4 regions of the Streptomyces marianii genome follow, and region 3 is predicted to be linked to each of the others. Evidence: riboswitches for the same ligand, from Rfam matches in the RefSeq annotation. Region 3 holds a riboswitch; each other region holds the start of a gene.
The links. Region 3 has a riboswitch for cyclic di-AMP ahead of FEF34_RS05050 (M23 family metallopeptidase). Riboswitches for the same ligand answer to the same signal wherever they lie in the genome.
Positions count from the first base shown of each region.

Region 1: linked by a shared signal. The riboswitch ahead of FEF34_RS22920 (LysM peptidoglycan-binding domain-containing protein) and the one ahead of FEF34_RS05050 (M23 family metallopeptidase) in region 3 are both predicted to bind cyclic di-AMP.
Region 2: linked by a shared signal. The riboswitch ahead of FEF34_RS20265 (M23 family metallopeptidase) and the one ahead of FEF34_RS05050 (M23 family metallopeptidase) in region 3 are both predicted to bind cyclic di-AMP.
Region 4: linked by a shared signal. The riboswitch ahead of FEF34_RS14655 (C40 family peptidase) and the one ahead of FEF34_RS05050 (M23 family metallopeptidase) in region 3 are both predicted to bind cyclic di-AMP.

Region 1 is NZ_VAWE01000001.1:5,070,268-5,074,950, forward strand. It holds gene FEF34_RS22910 (cytochrome P450 family protein) at 1-449, shown strand, start outside; gene FEF34_RS43955 (LysM peptidoglycan-binding domain-containing protein) at 611-1,573, shown strand; cyclic di-AMP (ydaO/yuaA leader) riboswitch at 1,830-1,993, shown strand; gene FEF34_RS22920 (LysM peptidoglycan-binding domain-containing protein) at 1,997-2,659, shown strand; gene eno (phosphopyruvate hydratase) at 2,924-4,204, shown strand; gene FEF34_RS22930 (FtsB family cell division protein) at 4,319-4,683, shown strand, end outside.
Region 2 is NZ_VAWE01000001.1:4,489,449-4,494,131, reverse strand. It holds gene FEF34_RS20270 (PrsW family intramembrane metalloprotease) at 1-1,014, shown strand, start outside; gene FEF34_RS20265 (M23 family metallopeptidase) at 1,228-2,274, opposite strand; cyclic di-AMP (ydaO/yuaA leader) riboswitch at 2,286-2,421, opposite strand; gene FEF34_RS20260 (PP2C family protein-serine/threonine phosphatase) at 2,728-3,867, opposite strand; gene FEF34_RS20255 (MerR family transcriptional regulator) at 4,073-4,683, opposite strand, start outside.
Region 3 is NZ_VAWE01000001.1:1,091,998-1,096,680, forward strand. It holds gene FEF34_RS05035 (carbohydrate kinase family protein) at 1-585, shown strand, start outside; partial or broken gene FEF34_RS05040 (DUF6745 domain-containing protein) at 576-1,136, opposite strand; gene FEF34_RS05045 (SGNH/GDSL hydrolase family protein) at 1,246-2,037, opposite strand; gene FEF34_RS05050 (M23 family metallopeptidase) at 2,261-3,253, opposite strand; cyclic di-AMP (ydaO/yuaA leader) riboswitch at 3,258-3,418, opposite strand; gene FEF34_RS05055 (tyrosine-protein phosphatase) at 4,282-4,683, shown strand, end outside.
Region 4 is NZ_VAWE01000001.1:3,290,326-3,295,008, reverse strand. It holds gene FEF34_RS14660 (hypothetical protein) at 89-442, shown strand; gene FEF34_RS14655 (C40 family peptidase) at 672-1,844, opposite strand; cyclic di-AMP (ydaO/yuaA leader) riboswitch at 1,843-2,008, opposite strand; gene pcrA (DNA helicase PcrA) at 2,219-4,683, shown strand, end outside.

The DNA of each region.
Region 1 (4,683 bases), 4.0 Mb from region 3:
AGCGGCAGCGGCTCCAGGACTCGCTGGCCGCAGGCGAGAACGGCCTGCTCGCCACCGGGGTCGAGGAGCTGCTGCGCTACGACGGACCGGTCGAGCTCGCCACCTGGCGGTTCGCGACCGAGCCGCTGGCGCTCGGCGGCCGGGACATCGCCGCCGGCGACCCCGTCCTCGTCGTGCTGGCCGCCGCGGACCGCGACCCCGGGCGGTTCGCGGAGCCCGACACCCTCGATCTCGGCCGCCGGGACAACCAGCACCTCGGGTACGGGCACGGCATCCACTACTGCCTGGGCGCGCCGCTCGCGCGGCTGGAAGGACAGACCGCGCTCGCGGCGCTCCTCACCCGGCTGCCCGACTTGCGGCTTGCGGTCGATCCGTCGGAATTGCGGTGGCGTGGGGGGCTCATCATGCGCGGATTGCGCACTCTGCCCGTTGAATTCACCCACCGCTGAATCTGACGGACAGTCAAGACTGTGACTTTTACGTGATCTCCGCTGCACCGACTTGTGACTGACGTCGGAGTGCGGCTACGTTCACCCCGACTCCGGGTCATCGAGGTCAATCACCTCGAGAGTCCCTGGAGTTTTCTGTAGTCACACGGAAGGCGCACCGCATGCTGTCCGGGAACGGCCGACACCGCCGACCTCGTCAGGTCCCCGCCCTCATCGTCGCGGCAGGGGTGACCGGATCGGCCATCGCCATCCCGCTGCTCGGCGCGGGTTCCGCGTCCGCCGCCGACACCGCCACCTGGAACCGCGTCGCGGACTGCGAGAGCGGCGGCGACTGGAGTGCCAACCTCGGCAACGGTTACTACGGCGGCCTCCAGATGTCCCAGGAGATATGGGAGGCCTACGGCGGCACCGCGTACGCGCCGCGCGCGGACCTCGCCAGCCCCTCCGAGCAGATCTCGGTCGCCGAGATGGTGCTCGCCGCCCAGGGTGCCTCCGCCTGGCAGAGCTGCGGATCGATCACGGGTCTGGGCGGCGGTGGCTCCGAGTCCACCGGCACCCCGTCGGCCGACCCGCTGGGCGATGTCGTGAAGGGACCCTCGTTCGGTGACGGGGCGGACGCCGTGCCCGAGCCGGATGCCGGGGACCCCTTGCCTGCCGGATCCCGGTCGGGCCCGGGCGAGTCCGCCTCCGAGTCGCCCGAGTCGCCCGAGCCGTCCGGGCAGTCCTCCTCGCCGGCCGGGTCCCCGCAGCCCGCCGGATCCGCCGAGGGCTCCGCCGGGAGCGCGGAGGCGTCCGGCGAGGCGGGGGCGGAGGCGGGCACCGGCAAGCATCGGGGCACCCCCGCCACCGAAGGGGATGAGGCAGGCAATTCGGGCGATGACCATGAATCTGGTCGACATGCCTCACTGGGTGATGGAGCGACGCGGGATGGTGCCGTCACGGGAGACGAGTACGTCGTCCGCATCGGCGACAACCTCTCGTCGATCGCCGACGCGAACCAGGTGCCCGGCGGCTGGCCCGCCCTCTATGAGGCGAACCAGGACGTCGTCGGCTCCGACGCGGACCTCATCCTGCCTGGCCAGAGTCTCGATCTCGGCCCGGAAAAGGGCCAGTTGAAGGAGTAGTTCGGGCGCTTATGTCCGGTTCTGTGCGAGTGAGACAAGAGTCTCTTCCGGTCAACTGGCGCTGCTAGCCGGTCAACTCCGGTCATCGCGGCTCCCACCTGCGAAAACGGACATGTTGCCCCGTCAGTTTTGGGCGATTTCTCCCCGATGTTCGTCTTTGAACATCGGGGAGACGTGTGTCTACGGTCTGAACCGCTCGCAACGCGGGCCCCGTCGACCGCACGCCGAATCCTGCCGGCGGCCGCCGGGAACAGTCGTCGCGCAAGCGCCGAAGGCAGGAGCGGGGGACCCAAGGTAAGTGCCGGACAGGCCCGATGAGGGCTGCCCGGCTAGGGGTGGAGCCGTGCGTTCGTCGCACGGCCGGGCACCACATCGGCCCGAACCCGACAGCTCACCTCGCAGGCGTCGGTGAGGAGAACTTCGATGCTGCTTTCCGGCAAGGGCAAGCACCGTCGCCCGACGGTCTTCCAGCGGTCCACCCGTGTCGCCACGCTCGCCGGTGTGGCCGGCGCCGCCATCGCCGCCCCGCTGATGGCCTCGGGCACCGCGTCCGCCGCCACCGCCTCCGAGTGGGACGCCGTCGCCCAGTGCGAGTCCGGCGGCAACTGGTCGATCAACACCGGCAACGGCTACTACGGCGGGCTGCAGTTCTCGGCCTCCACCTGGGCCGCCTACGGGGGCACCGCGTTCGCCCCCACCGCCGACAAGGCCAGCAAGGCGCAGCAGATCCAGATCGCCGAGAAGGTCCTGGCGGGCCAGGGCAAGGGTGCCTGGCCGAACTGCGGCACCGGACTGTCGAACGCCTCGTACGGCGGAGCCGCCCCGGCCGCCCCCAAGGCCGCCGAGCCCAAGGCCGAGCCCGCCGCCCCGAAGCGAGCCGAGGCCCCGACCAGCCGCTCCGAGCGCGCCGCCGCCCCGGTCAAGAAGGGCGACGGCGAGTACACGGTCAAGGCCGGCGACACCCTCAGCGGGATCGCCGACTCCGAGAAGGTCAAGGGCGGCTGGAAGAAGCTGTTCGAGCTGAACAAGGACATCGTCGAGGACGCGAACGTCATCCACCCCGGCCAGAAGCTCCACCTGAGCTGATGCCCGGCCCGGGGACCCTCGCGGTCACCCCCGGCCCCGGCCCTGCGTGGCATCCCCCGTACTCCCCGCTGTCCGGCGGGCACGGGGGGTACTCCAGGGCCGGGGTCTTTGTCCGTTCCGGCCGGTTTTCCGTCCCACGGGGCGGGCATCTGCCGGACGATGCCACCCGGGCGGTTAGGCTCTTGCCGCAAGGCCGAAGCGGCCCTGCACCGACACGGCCCCGCTTGTGTCACCTCACGCGTCACATCCCAGAAGGAGATGCTCGTGCCGTCCATCGACGTCGTCGTAGCCCGGGAAATCCTGGACTCCCGAGGCAACCCCACGGTCGAGGTCGAGGTCGGCCTCGACGACGGCAGCACCGGCCGTGCTGCCGTTCCGTCCGGTGCGTCCACCGGCGCCTTCGAGGCCCTCGAGCTCCGCGACGGCGACCCGAACCGCTACCTTGGCAAGGGCGTCGAGAAGGCCGTCCTCGCCGTCATCGAGCAGATCGGCCCCGAGCTCGTCGGCTACGACGCCACCGAGCAGCGCCTGATCGACCAGGCGATGTTCGACCTCGACGCCACCCCAGACAAGTCCTCCCTCGGCGCCAACGCGATCCTCGGCGTCTCCCTCGCCGTCGCGCACGCCGCCTCCGAGGCGTCCGACCTGCCGCTGTTCCGCTACCTCGGCGGCCCGAACGCGCACCTGCTGCCCGTTCCGATGATGAACATCCTGAACGGCGGCTCGCACGCCGACTCCAACGTGGACATCCAGGAGTTCATGATCGCGCCCATCGGCGCGGAGTCCTTCTCCGAGGCCCTGCGCTGGGGCACCGAGGTCTACCACACCCTGAAGAAGGTCCTGAAGGAGAAGGGACTCTCCACCGGACTCGGCGACGAGGGCGGCTTCGCCCCGAACCTGGGCTCCAACCGCGATGCCCTCGACCTCATCCTCGAGGCGATCAAGAAGGCCGGCTACACGCCGGGCAAGGACATCGCGCTCGCGCTCGACGTCGCCGCCTCCGAGTTCTACAAGGACGGCGCCTACGAGTTCGAGGGCAAGTCCCGCTCGGCCGCCGAGATGACCGAGTACTACGAGGAGCTGGTCTCCGCCTACCCGCTGGTCTCGATCGAGGACCCGCTGTTCGAGGACGACTGGGACGGCTGGAAGACGATCACCGAGAAGCTCGGTGCCAAGGTCCAGCTGGTCGGCGACGACCTGTTCGTGACCAACCCCGAGCGCCTCGCCCGCGGTATCGACGAGGCCGCCGCCAACGCCCTCCTGGTCAAGGTCAACCAGATCGGCTCGCTGACCGAGACCCTCGACGCGGTCGAGCTGGCCCAGCGCAGCGGCTTCAAGTGCATGATGTCCCACCGATCCGGCGAGACCGAGGACGTCACCATCGCCGACCTGGCCGTCGCCACCAACTGCGGTCAGATCAAGACCGGTGCCCCGGCCCGTTCCGAGCGCGTCGCCAAGTACAACCAGCTCCTGCGCATCGAGGAGATCCTCGACGACGCCGCGGTGTACGCCGGCCGCAGCGCGTTCCCGCGCTTCAAGGGCTGATTCCGGACGCCCTCGCCGGGCGGCGAGCCCGGCGGGGGCGGAGGTTGCCTACGTCCCCGCACACGGTCCCGTACCGTGTGCGGGGACGTACGCACGTGAAGGGGAGGCGCACTGATGGCCCGGGACCGGTTCTCCACCGCGACCAGGCTGCGGCTGCTCGGTGAGCAGACCGCCGCCCGCGTCTACCGTTCGCAGTCCCGCCGGCAGGCTCGGCGTTCCCGGCTCACCGGCCGGGCCGCCTTCCTCGCACTCGTCGTATGCTCGATGATCGTCGCGCTCGCCTATCCGATGCGTGCGTACGTGTCGCAGCAGAACGAGGTCGACGAGCAGCAGCGGCTCGCCGCCGCGGCCCGCGAGCGCGTGGAGCGGCTGCGCGACGAGAAGGCCCGCCTCCAGGACGACGCGTACGTCATGCGGCTGGCCCGTGAGCACCTGCACATGGTCCGGCCCGGCGAGACCGGGTACATCGTGGTCGACCC
Region 2 (4,683 bases), 3.4 Mb from region 3:
TGGCGGAACCTCGTCTTCGCCTTCGCCTGGGGGGCCTGCGCGGCCGCCCTCGTCGCGATCATCGCCAACTCGTTCGCGACCCAGTGGATAGCCACGGCCACGGCCGATCCGACGCACGCGGACACGATCGGTGCGACCGTCATCGCCCCCGTGGTCGAGGAGACCGCCAAGGCGGCCGCGGTGCTTCTGTTGTTCCTCTTCCGGAGACGGGACTTCACCGGCCTCGTCGACGGTGTCGTGATCGCCGGTTTCACGGCGACGGGCTTCGCGTTCACCGAGAACATCCTCTATCTCGGCAACGCCTTCGGCGAGGACCAGGAGTTCGGGACCTCCGGCTTCGCCTCCGTCACGGCCGCCACCTTCTTCGTACGGATCGTGATGTCTCCGTTCGCGCACCCGCTGTTCACGGTGCTCACGGGCATCGGTTTCGGGCTGGCGGCCGCCACCGCGCGGGACCGGACGGTCCGCAGGGTCGCACTGCCCGTACTCGGCCTGCTCCTCTCCATGGGCATGCACGCCCTGTGGAACGGCTCGGGCATCTTCGGCCCTCTGGGTTTCTACGCGGTGTACGCGGCGTTCATGGTGCCCGCCTTCGGTCTGCTGACCTGGCTGGCGGTGTGGACCCGGCAGCGTGAGCTGCGCACGGTCGCGGCGGAACTGCCGGCCTATGCCGCGGCCGGCTGGCTGGCGCCCACCGAGCCGCTGGCCCTGTCCTCGATGAAGGCCCGCACGATGGCCCGCGATCTGGCGGGCCGCACCCACGGCGCCGCCGCCGCGCGTGCCGTCTCCGAGTACGAGGTGTTCGCCACCTCCCTGGCCTTCCTCCGCCACCGGGCCGAGCGGGGCACGGCCGGGCCGGACTTCGCCGCCCGGGAGCAGGAGCTGCTGCACCATCTGTGGCAGCGCCGGGATCTCGCGGGCCCGGCTCTGACGTACGCCGCCCGCGCGACGGGCCGCGCCTGGCAGCCCCCTCCCCATCTGGACTACAGCGGCTTCAACCCCTACCGCGGCTGACGCCACCCCGGCGGGCGCCCGGGGCCTGCGGGAACGCCGGCGGTGCATGGATGCCGGCAGGCGCAGCCGGGCATGCACAGCCGACGGCCCGGTGGACGTCGGTGGGACGTCACCGGGCCGTCGTCGGCCGGAGCACGAGGCTCCACAAGGATGGGCCGGAGCACGGGGCTCCGGGCCAACGGCTACCGCAGCGCGCGGCTCCGTGCCGATGGATCAGACGGAGAGGCCCTTGTCCCGCAGCCACGCGGCGGGGTCGACCCCGTCGCCACCCGGGGTGTGCACCTCGAGGTGGAGGTGCGGGCCGGTGACGTTGCCGGTGGCGCCGACGCGGCCGATGGTCTCGGAGGTGGAGACCTTCTGCCCCACGCCGACGGTCATCGACGACAGGTGGCTGTACCAGACCTCGGTGCCGTCCTCGAGCTCCAGCACGATGCGGTAGCCGTACGAACCGGACCAGCCTGCCGACTTGATGGTGCCGCCGTGCACGGCCTTGACGGGGGTGCCCGTCGGTGCGGCGAAGTCGAGACCCGTGTGGTAGCCGGAGGACCACATGGATCCGGCCTGCCCGTAGGTGGAGGTCAGCGTGTACGACGAGGTCGGCAGCGAATAACTCGCGGCGAGCTTGGCGAGGCGCTCGGCCTCCGCCTTGCGGGCGGCCTCCTCCGCGGCCTTGCGCTCGGCCTCCGCGGCCTTGCGCTCGGCCTCGGCGGCCGCTTCGGCGGCCTCGGTCGCCTGCCGCTTCGCCTCGGCGGCGGCCTGCTCCACGGCGGCCTGCTCGGCAGCCGCCCGGGCCTCAGCCTCGGCCTTGGCCTGCTGCTGCTCGGCCTGCTGGAGGATCCGGGCGCGCAGGGCCTCGCCCGCGTCACCACCCTGGACGGTGATGTCGGCCGTGGTGAGCGGTCCGTCCGCGACTGCCTCGTCGCCGGAGTCGTCCGACATCAAGGAGCCGACACCGGGCAGCGATTCGGCGTCGGGGAGTTTGTCCGCGATGACGTCGGGCAGGGAAATGGAGACCGCGGGCTTGTCCTGGGCGGTGGCCATACCACCCGCACCGACCGCGGCGATGACACCGACACCGAGGACGGTGGAGCTCCGTGCGAGCGCGTTGCGTTGCTTGACGACGCGGTGCCTGCCACGGACGGGACGGACCGATTCCTCGGTCGGGTTCCACTCCTCCGCCCCGGGGGCGGGAGCCCACTGGTCGCTGGGGACCCACTGCGCAGTGGGGGGCTCCTGGAGGGCAGGCTCGTTGGACGCCACGGAGGCGTTCTCCTTTCCTTCCTTCTCGCCTACCGGGTTAGCTGACGGGTTCGGAGCAGGAAGGTCTCCTACGGGCACCGCGAAGTGCCCGATTCACCCCAATAGTTGGTTCCCCGGTTCCCTTGCGGGATTCGGCGCGTGCGCACGGTGCCGTCTCTGGCGACGACTGGGACGACCGCGCTGCGTTATCGAACGTTAATAGAGACCGAGCCCGGATTCCAAGGCGTTCCGACTGATCATTAAGGATGTTGGCCGGGACTTACCTGCAACAACATCCCCGAAACGGACAAGTTGATGGACCTTCATTCGACCCAAAGCTTCTGATGGTTCGTCAGTTGTTATGCGGAGGGCTCCCCTCCGATCACGTTCCGTGGCATTGCGCTTCTCAGGCAGCCCTCACGCCCCACATGCCTCACCGGCACCGAACCGCCAAGTGGCGAGGCGCCCCGCCCCTCACGGCGGGACCGGCGCCATCCCGCGCCGTGGCGGCCTCCGCCCCTCCCCCCGGGTGACCGCGAGCAGCGCCATGTCGTCCGTCGCCGCCCCTCCCGTGTGCCTTCGCACATCGGCGACGACCGCGTCCAGCAGTTCCTCCGGGCCGGAGAAGGCCCGGCCGCCCAGCCGCCGGCGCGGGTCGTACATGACGCCGTGCGCGTCCCGTGCCTCGGACAGGCCGTCGGTGTAGAGGAGGAGCGTGCCACCGGGCGGATAGGGGGTCTCGGACGTCCGGTCCGGCCAGGCCCCGAGGCCGATCCCCAGGGGCAGCGCCCGCTCGGGCGGATCCAGCACGACCAGCGCGCCGTCCGCCCCGAGCAGCAGCGGCGGAGGGTGCCCCCGGTTGACGATCCTGATCCGATCGCCGTCACGCGGGATCTCGGCGAGCACGGCGGTGGTGAAGCCCTCGACGGCGCCGAACCCGGATTCCCACGCGCCCTCCCGTGCGAGCGCCCGCTCCAGCCGCTGCGCCACCCCCGCCAGCGAGTCCTCCTGCTCGGCGGCCTCCCGGAAGGCGCCCAGCACCAAGGCGACCGTCCCGACCACGCCCAGACCCTTCCCCTGCACGTCGCCCACGATCAGCCGCACCCCGTACGGGGTCTTCTGCGCGGCGTACAGGTCCCCGCCGATGAACGCGTCCTGCTCGGCCGCCTCGTACCGGGCGGCGATCTGAAGGCCGTCGATCCGCTCGTCCGGCGTGGGCAGCACGGCCCGCTGCGCGGCCTCCGCGACGACGCGGGCCGACGCCAGGCGCTCACCGCTGCGCCGCACGATCCGGTTGATGAAGAGGGCCAGTACGGAGACCGTGAACACGGTCAGCGACTCGGTGACGGCAGGGATCCCCTGGAGCCTCTCGCTGTAGACGTGCATGCCGGTCACCGCCGCGCAGGCCGCCACCCCGGTGGCCAGTGTGTAGAGCATCGAGAAGAAGGGTGCGGCGATCAGCGGCGCGGCCGTGAAGAGAGGGGCCGCGGTGAAGGTGTCCGGCGTTCCCAGGTCGTAGAAGACCCCGCCCACGATCAGCAGCCACGGGAGTACCGCGACGAAGCGACGGCCACCGTTCCCCCGCTGCCCCTCGCCGCGTTGTCGATGCCGCACCAGTGGTCTCCCGCCGCGTCCGTCCCGGGGTCGCGGACGGTACCGCGCCCCATCCAGGCTGGCGGCCGCCGCGCCGCACCACGAGTCGCCATCGGCCAACCGGCCGAGAGCCCCGCGGCGTCGCGCGCGACGGTCACCAGGGGCCCTCCTGATGGCCGCGCCGCACCGGGCGACCGGTCGCCCGGCCGGGTGACCGCCGACTCGGTTACCGGTCGTCGCCGAGACGGCGCTCCGCGTAGACCTTCAGGGCGTCCCGGACGAAGACCGCGGTGCCCTGACCGTGCCGGTCGTAGTTGGCCGTGAAGCGCGGGTCGGCGACGTACATCTCGCCCAGCCCGTTCACGTACGACCTGGTGGGGGTGGCCGTCACCGACAGCCACTCGCAGTGCCGCCGGGCGATGTCCTGGACCTGGTCGCTGTCCGGCGCGAGCCCGTCCCTCAGAGCCTGCCCGAAGTCACGTGCGATCGCGACCTGGCGGTCCTGGAAGTCCCGCTTCTCCTGCGCGCTCAGCGAGCGCCACCAGCGGTCGCCCTTCTGGTACGCCTCGCGGCCCCAGCGTGCGGTCACCTCCTCCTCGTAGCGGGTGTGGTCGAAGCCGTCGAAGACCTCTTCCGCCATCAGTTCCTCCCCTTTCTCGGTCCGGTCGAGAGTGGTCCGCACCGAGGCGATCTGCCGCCCGATGCGCTCCCGCTCCTGCTCCAGCAGCCGAAGGTGCGTGCGCAGTGCGGTGGCCGTGTCCCGCTGGCCTTCCAGGGCCTGCGCGATGGCGGGCAGGCCGAGGCCCAGCTCCCGCAGCAGCAGGATGCGCTGCAACC
Region 3 (4,683 bases):
CGCAGGATGTCGTTCTACGACACCCGCGACCCGGGTGGGCTGCGGATGCCACGGGATTTCTACCTCCCGCATCTGCGGCGGGCCCGCCACGTCCATCTGTCGATCATGAACTTCGCCCGGTTCCTGTACGACGACGTCTCGGAGCTCGGGGTGCCCGTGTCGACCGACCTCCACGACTGGGACGGAGTGGACGACTACCACCGGGAGTTCGCACTGCGCTCCGACGTGGTGTTCCTGAGCGCTGCCGGCGCCGGCGAGCGGATCGCCTCGGTGATGCGGGAGATCCTGCGCGAGGGCCGTGCGGAGGCGGTCGTGGCCACGGCCGGGGCCGGAGGCTCGTACCTGATGACCCGCGACGGCGGTCGTACGCCCCGCCCCATACCGGCGACGGTGCCGCCCGCACCGGTGGTGGACTCCAACGGCGCGGGCGACGCGTACGTCTCCGGCTTCCTCTACGGTCGGCTGGCGGGCCGCGGGGTGGAGGACTGCGCACGGCTGGGCGCGGTCGCCGGAGCATACGCCTGTACGGGGCACGGCAGTTCGGCGCTGATCGGTCGCGAGGGTCTGGTGTCCGCTCAGGTCTGACGCACCGGAGCGTACGTCTCTGCGTCCAGCCCGAAGGTCCAGGCGACTCCCTCCTTGGCGGTCCGGACCGTGGGCGGCACCCGCAGCCAGTACGTCTTGTGCGTACCGTCCGGCTCGGGCGTGGAGTTGACCACTTCCACCATCGTGACGTCCTCGTCGTCGGCGAGCGCGATCCGCCACAGACACCCGGTCTCGTCACGGCGCACCGGCCGGGCGCCCGACTCGGTCAGATAGCGTTCGAAGCCGTAGAACTCCAGCAGCACTCGGCGTAGCTCGGCGTTCTCCTCGGTGCGTATGCGCTCCGGCGTGAGTGAGGCCGGTCCGGCCAGGAACTCGGCAGGGACGGGCATGCCGCGCCAGGCGTGGAGTGCGAAGCCGTCCCGGAACGCGAGCGCCGGACCATCGCCCCGGTCGAGCCGGCCGGCCTCGTCACGGTGCAGTTCCACGGGGCGCTCGCAGATCACCACCGCCTGCTCGAACGGCCACCACCGGCCCGCGTGCTCCGCCACCCGGGCCAGGCCGGCGAGCCGGTCGCTGCGGCCGTCCCCGGCTTCGGGAGCGCCCGGAGCCGGGCACCGCGCGGCGCGGTCCCGGTCCCGGGCTCACTCCGGGTCCCGGACGCGGGTCCCTGAGCCGCCCCTTCCCGCAACGTCTCGGGCATCAGAGCGGCAGAAGGTCCGGGCGCTTCGGCTCCACGTGATCACCGGACGACTCGCCCCGGAGGCGCCGTCCGATCCAGGGCACGAGGTGCTCCCGGGCCCATTGGATGTTGTCGCGGCGGACCTCGTAGCCGCCGCGCGGCGGCAGCGGCGGCCACGGCTGGTCCGGGTCGGCGGGCACGTCCAGACCGAGCACCTGCGCCGCGCGCAGTGCCACGCGTGTGTGCCCCTCGGGCGAGAGGTGCAGCCGGTCGGTGTCCCAGGCCCGCCTGTCCTGCACGGACTTGAGCGACCAGAGGTCGAGGACGGGGCAGTCGTAGCGGTCGGCGATGGCACGGACGTGTGCCGTGTACGTGGCGATCTTGCCCCGGAGGTGGCGGAGCACGGGCACCCCGCGGGTGTCGAAGCCGGTCGTCACCATCACCGTGCCCACGGAGGCGGCGAGGTCGGCGACGGCCCGCTCGAAGCGTTCGGCGACGTCGTCGGGGTCGCTGCCGGGCCGGATGATGTCGTTCCCTCCGGCGCAGAACGTCACCAGGTCGGGGGCGAGTTCCCTGGCGCGCGGGACCTGCTCCTCGACGATCTGGTCCAGGAGCCTGCCGCGTACGGCGAGATTGGCGTAGCGGAAGGTGTGTTCGGGTAGGCGGTCGTCCAGTAGGACCGCGAGACGGTCCGCCCAGCCGACGAACCGGCTGTCGGGTCCGGGGTCTCCGACGCCCTCGGTGAAGCTGTCACCGATCGCCGCGTACGACCCGAAGGAGTCCTTTGCTCTTGATCGCGAATCATCTGCCACGTCGAGCCATCATTCACCTCTCGAAGTGGCCTACGCCACCGTAGGGAGGGGTTGACGACGCGTGACATAGACCACCAGGTCAGTTTTCGGCAAAGCGGGAACAGCCGTCGGACCCACCCCGCCGCCTTTCACCGACACCGGCCGGGGCCAGGAACGAAGCCGTCCGCCGGCCCCCTGCGCGGGGCCGGCGGACGAGGACGCCTCGCGAGGTACCGACGCGACGTCAGATCGTGACCCCGTGCTCGCGCAGGTAGGCCAGCGGGTCGATGTCCGACCCGTAACCGGGGCTGGTGCGGATCTCGAAGTGCAGGTGCGGGCCCGTGGAGTTGCCGGTCGAGCCGGACAGGCCGATCTGCTGGCCGCCCGTGACGCTCTCGCCGGAGGAGATGGAGAGCCGGGAGAGGTGGGCGTACTGCGAGTAGGTGCCGTCGTGGTGCTTGATGACGACCTCGTTGCCGTACGCACCGCTCCAGCCCGCCGAGACGACGGTACCGGGGCCGACGGCCTTCACGGACGTGCCGGTGGGAGCGATGAAGTCCACACCGGTGTGGTAGCCACTGGACCACAAGGCACCGGCGGTCTTGTAGGCGGTGCTGACGCCGCCGACCACCGGGGCGAAGTAGCCCGAGGGGATGTTCGCGACGGCGGCACCGGCGGCAGGAGCCTGGACGGGAGCGGCCGCGGGAGCCGAGGCGCCGCGCTCGGCGGTGCGGGAGGCGCGCTCGGCGGAGGCGACCGGCTTCTCGGCTTCGACCTTGGCCTTCGCCGGGGACTTCGCCTTCGCCTTGGCCTCGGCCTTCGACTGGGTCTTCGCCTGCGGCTTCGCGTCGGCAGCGGCCTTCGGCCCGGCGTGGAGGCTGAGCTTCAGACCCGGGTGGATCAGCGAGGGGTTCTCACCGACGGCAGCACGGTTGTCGGCGTAGAGCTTCTTCCAGCCGCCCGCGACGTCCTGCTCGGCGGCGATCTTCGACAGGTGGTCACCCGCCACGACGGTGTAGGCCTTGGCCGCCTTGCCGGCCTGCGGCGCCTGGGGGACGACGGTCTTGTGCACGGTCGGGGCGGCATGCCCGGCGGCGGGCGCGGACTGCCCGGCGGCGTTCGCGCCGGCGGCACCGATGAACGGGATGGCGATGGCGGCTCCGCCCGTGCCGGCGGCGACGAATCCGCGCCTGAACGGGCTGGTCCTCGGACGGCGGTGCTTCCCCTTACCGGGCATGGCGCATTCCTCTCCGCCGCCTGCGAGGTGAGCTGTCGGGTTCGGGCTGGAGCTGCCCGGCCGCGCCGTGGGCGCGGCTTCACCCCGAGCCGTCCGGGGTCATGGAACGGCGCAGTACCTGGGTCCCCCGCTCCTGCCACATGTGGGTGGGTGCGATATTCCGGACGGCGGCAGGATTAGGCGTTCCGACCGGATTGCGGTGACCGTAAGGGAGTCGGGTCAGCGCGAACAAGCCGTCATTTCGCCCGGGAATCGATCTGCCGGATATCAGCCCACATTTCCCGGTCACGCTCCGTGGATTACGGATCTTCGATTTCCGCACGGACAAGGGAGTTGGGCCGTCGCACACCCCACGGAACGTCACGGATATGATTCAGCTCACGGGTGGCCACCACCCCCTTTCCCAATCAGGACGCGACGCCCCAAAATAGTCAATTCGGACACATCGCTCATTGCGGACGCAATATATTCAAGTGTGCGAGTGACACAGAAAGCGGCTTTCACTCGTCTGGGCGGAATTCCATTCCCGCAACCACTGAATTGCCGAGGTTGACCCCACTCGGCGAGCGGCCTCGGCCCCGCGGGGAACAGACCGGGTTCGGGTCCAGCCCCCGCTCCGGCCCGGTCGCCCGTCCGCCGCCCGAGCCGGGCGTCGTCGACCACGAAGAGCTCCACGCCCATCGCCTCCGCCCGCACCGACGCGCCCGCCGCCGGGTCCTCCGCGGCCGCGTCGGCCCACTCGGTGGGCGGCCCGCCGGTGCGGACGGAGGAGTTCGTCCCGGTCGGTCGGGAACGGTGAGTAGCCGCTCCTCGCGCCGGGCAGGAGCCGGACCCGGCCGTCGCCGACCGCCTCGATCATCCAGACCTCTCAGACTCCGGCAACTCCGCACATCACCGAGGGGAGTTCGACGGGCGGCAACGGCCGGGCAGGCCCGGGTCGAAATAATTGCCTCAGGAACCGATGTCGTAGTGTCAGCACCGCGCCATCGTCGGCGAGCAGCGCCGACCGCAGACACGGAGGAGCCCCCGTGACGCAGCAGCTGCCCCAGACCCCGTCGACCGAGCCCGAACTGTCCGGTGTGCGCAACTTCCGGGACGTGGGCGGACTGCCGACCGTGGACGGACGGCGCGTTCGGTACGGACGGCTGTTCCGCAGCGGCCATCTCGCGCACGCTACGGACACCGACGCGGCCTTCCTCTCCTCGCTCGGGCTCCACACGATCTTCGACTTCCGCAATTCCGCGGACCAGCGGCTGGAGGGCCCGGACGTCGAACTCGCCGGGGTGCGCAACGTCAACATCCCGCTGTCCGACCCGGCCGACGGGGCCGAGTTCTGGCGGATGGTCCGGGACGGCGACCTCGACCAGCTGAAGTCGATCCTCGCCGACGGCCAGGCGGCCGGGCGGATGATCGCCTCGTACCGCCTGATC
Region 4 (4,683 bases), 2.2 Mb from region 3:
GTCACGAAGAAGTGGCGCCATGAACGGAATTGGCATGAGAAGGACCGTCCGGGTTCGCTTTGGGACCGTCCGGCTAGGCTCCGGTGCCATGGACGTACTCATCAATGTCTTCGTCGCCCTGCACATCATCGGTATCGCGGCGCTGCTCGGCGGCTTCCTCACCCAGATGAAGGCGATGGGGGCGGGGACCGCGCGCTTCACCCCCGGGATGTTGCACGGCGCGCTGACCATGCTGGTGACGGGCGTGGCGCTGGTCGGACTGAACCAGGCGGACGACCAGCCCGTGAACAACCTCAAGATCGGCATCAAGCTCGCCGTGCTCGTGGTGATCATTGCACTGGTCTACGTCAAGCGGGACGAGGAGACCGTGGACAAGGGGGTGTTCGGGGCGGTCGGCGGCCTGACCCTGGCGAACGTCCTCATCGCGACCCTCTGGACCTGAGTGGTCCGAAGCCCCCGGGCGTCCGCCCGCGGCGGCGGCATCACGGCCGCGCGGCCCTGAGCCGCCCGGGAGCCTCCGCGGCGGAGCGGGCCCCGGGCCCGGTTCCCGCCGCACCGCCGGCCCCTCCCGTATACGGCTCGCGCCGCAACCCCCTCTTCCGAAGGGCGTTGCGGCGCGAGTCCGTGACTCCGCGAGTGCGGCGGTCACGGGCCTCCGGCCCGCGTGAACGCTACGCGGGCCGGATGCTGCTGTGGATCGGCATGTAGTAGATCGACTCCTCGCGGACGTTCGCGCCCGGCTTGGGGGCGTGGATCATCTTGCCGTCGCCGATGTAGATCCCGACGTGGCTGATGTCGTCGTAGAAGAAGACCAGGTCACCCGGGAGCAGGTCGGCCGTCGCCACACTCTGTCCGGCCTTCACCTGGTCCCAGGTGGTCCGGGGCAGGTCGACGCCCGCCGCGCGCCAGGCGGCCTGGGTGAGCCCGGAGCAGTCGTACGAGCTAGGGCCCGTCGCGCCCCAGACGTACGGCTTGCCGATCTGAGCCCGCGCGAAGGAGAGCACCTTCTCGGCCTTGGCCGCGTACGTGCCGCCGGTTGTTCCGGAAGCCGCCCCGGTGCCGGTGCCGGTGCCGGTGTCCGTGCCCGCCTGTTCCCGCTCCCGCTGCTCACGCTCCTGGAGCTGCCGCTCGGCCTCGGCCTCGGCCTCCGCCTCGGCCTTGGCCCTCGCCTCGGCCTTCCGGCGGGCTTCCTCCTCCTTCTTGCGCTCGAGTTCGGCGAGCCGCGCGCGCTCCTCGGCGGTCAGCTGCGACAGCAGCTCCCGCGCCTCGGCGAGCTTCTTCTGGACGGCCTGCTTCCTGGCGCGCAGCGAATCCTGAGAGTCCGTGAGCGTCTCCAGGCTCCTGGTGGCCTGGGCGCGTTGCTTCGCAGCCTCGGCCCGCTGGGTCTCGTGGTCGGCGACGGCTCCGCGCTGCTGCTCGGTCAGCCGGTCCATCAGTTGTGTCTGGTCGGCGTAGGACTGAGGGTTGTCGGCGAAGAGCAGTGCGGCGGTCGGGGTGACGGCGCCGGTGCGGTACTGGGCGGCCGCGTACGAACCGAGGGCACGCCGGGACTCGTTGAGGGCCTCCGTGCGCTCGGCGGCCTCGTCGAGGGCACGGTCCACCTTGCGGCGCTGCTGCTCGGTGGACTCCTTCGCCTTGTTGTACTCCTGGGTCGATGAACCAGCCTGGCGGTAGAGGTCGTCGACCTTCTTCTGGACTTCCTCGATGCTGGGCTTCGGGTCGGCTGTCGCATTCTGTGCCGAGAGGAGCGAGACCCCCGCTATGGCGGCCGTCGTGATCCCGACGGCAGGTGTGTTCGTACGTGTGCGGCTGCGCGGCTTGCGGTGCGACGCCAAGGCCGGCATCTCCTTCCGTGGAACGCCTACCGGGTTAGCTGTCGGGTTCGGACGGAACGGAAGGTTGCCCTACGGGCCAGGTGAAACCAGGCCCGATTCACCCCGGTTGTGCTTGAGTGGGTCCCCGGTTCCGAACTCCTCTGCGAGGGGCACGGATTCGGCGCGGCTGCCCGGCCGGCGTGGTTCGCCGAAGGGGGTACGGGCTGCCTGGGCGAGCACGCTAGCCAAAGTGTGGTGCTGCTGTGAAGGAGAGTGGTCGATATGCCCGATACATTTCCGTTACCTTGGCGCTATGTGTCCGTGTCATGACTGGAGGTGTCCGATGGTGATTCCCGCGAAGGCGGCAACGGGCTGTCGGCGGGGCCGCCTAGACTCGGAGAGCGATGAGCAGCCTCTTTGACGACAGTTTCCTGGCGGACCTCCAGCGCACCGCGGCCCCGGAGGAGCCCCCGCCACCGGAGGACGACGAGCACCCGCCCGCGGACGAGGTCCCGCACGACCTCTTCGAGGGCAGGTTCGACCTGCCCCCGTCCGGGGACGTCCACTACCGCAACGGTGCCCCGCGGCCCGTCATCGACCCGGCGGCCCTGCTCGACGGGCTGAACGAACAGCAGCGCGCCGCCGTCGTCCACACGGGATCGCCGCTGCTCATCGTCGCCGGCGCCGGCTCCGGCAAGACCCGGGTGCTGACCCACCGGATCGCCCATCTGCTGGCGACCCGCGACGTCCACCCCGGCCAGATACTGGCCATCACGTTCACCAACAAGGCCGCGGGCGAGATGAAGGAGCGCGTCGAGCAGCTCGTCGGCCCGCGCGCCCGCGCCATGTGGGTCTCCACCTTCCACAGCGCGTGTGTCCGCATACTGCGCCGCGAGAGCAAGAGGCTCGGCTTCACGTCGTCCTTCTCGATCTACGACGCCGCCGACTCCAAGCGGCTGATGGCACTGGTCTGCCGCGATCTGGACCTCGACCCGAAGCGGTACCCGCCGAAGTCGTTCAGCGCCAAGATCTCGAACCTGAAGAACGAGCTGATCGACGAGGAGGCCTTCGCCGACCAGGCAGGCGGGGGTGACGCCCAGGCCGGAGGCTTCGAGAAGACGCTGGCCGAGGCGTACCGGATGTACCAGGCCCGCCTGCGCGAGGCCAACGCGCTGGACTTCGACGACATCATCATGACGACGGTCCATCTGCTCCAGGCGTTCCCGGACGTCGCCGAGCACTACCGGCGCCGGTTCCGCCACGTCCTGGTCGACGAGTACCAGGACACCAACCACGCCCAGTACACACTCGTGCGCGAACTGGTCGGCACGGGCCACGACGACCTCGGCCCCGCCGAACTGTGCGTGGTGGGCGACGCCGACCAGTCGATCTACGCGTTCCGCGGTGCCACGATCCGCAACATCCTCCAGTTCGAGGAGGACTACCCGGACGCGACCACGATCCTGCTCGAGCAGAACTACCGCTCGTCCCAGACGATCCTCTCCGCGGCCAACGCCGTGATCGAGCGCAACGAGAGCCGCCGTCCCAAGAACCTGTGGACGAACGCGGGCGCCGGAGCGCAGATCACCGGCTACGTCGCGGACACCGAGCACGACGAGGCCCAGTTCGTCGCCGACGAGATCGACCGGCTGACGGACGCGGGCGGAGCCAAGGCCGGCGACGTGGCGGTCTTCTACCGGACCAACGCCCAGTCCCGTGTCTTCGAGGAGATCTTCATCCGCGTCGGCCTGCCGTACAAGGTCGTCGGCGGTGTGCGTTTCTACGAGCGCAAGGAGGTCCGGGACGTCCTGGCATACCTCCGCGTCCTCGCCAACCCCGAGGACAACGTGCCACTGCGGCGGATCCTGAACGTCCCGAAGCGCGGCATCGGCGAGCGCGCCGAGGCGATGATCGACGCGCTCGCCCTGCGGGAGAGGATCACGTTCCCGCAGGCGCTGCGCCGCGTCGACGAGGCGTACGGCATGGCAGCCCGCTCCGCCAACGCCGTGAAGCGCTTCAACACGCTCATGGAGGAGCTGCGCACGATCGTCGACTCGGGCGCGGGCCCCGCGGTGGTGCTGGAGGCCGTGCTGGAGCGGACCGGCTATCTCGCCGAGCTGCAGGCCTCCACCGACCCCCAGGACGAGACCCGTATCGAGAACCTCCAGGAACTCGCGGCGGTGGCCCTGGAGTTCGAGCAGGAGCGCGGCGCCGAGGAGGGGGCGGGTACGCTCGCCGAGTTCCTGGAGCAGGTCGCGCTCGTCGCCGACTCCGACCAGATCCCCGACGAGGACGAGGAGGGCAGCGGCGTCATCACGCTGATGACGCTGCACACGGCGAAGGGCCTGGAGTTCCCCGTCGTGTTCCTCACCGGCATGGAGGACGGCGTCTTCCCGCACATGCGGGCACTCGGCCAGACCAAGGAGCTGGAGGAGGAACGCCGTCTGGCGTATGTGGGGATCACCCGTGCCCGTGAGCGCCTCTACCTGACGCGTTCCTCGATGCGCAGCGCCTGGGGCCAGCCCGCCTACAACCCGCCCTCGCGCTTCCTCGAGGAGATCCCGGACGCGCATCTGCAGTGGAAGCGGACGGGCCCGATGGCGGCGCCTGCGGGGCCGACGTCCGGCATCGCCTCGGCGCTCTCGTCGTCCCGGTCCCGCTCCGGCCCCTCGGGCTTCGCCACGCGGCGGACGACGGACAAGCCCGTGATCGCCCTGGCCGTCGGGGACCGCGTCACCCACGACCAGTTCGGACTGGGGACCGTGATGGCGGTGACGGGCTCGGGCGCTGACGCCCAGGCGACGATCGACTTCGGCGACACCAAGCCGAAGCGGCTGCTGCTGCGGTACGCGCCGGTGGAGAAGCTCTG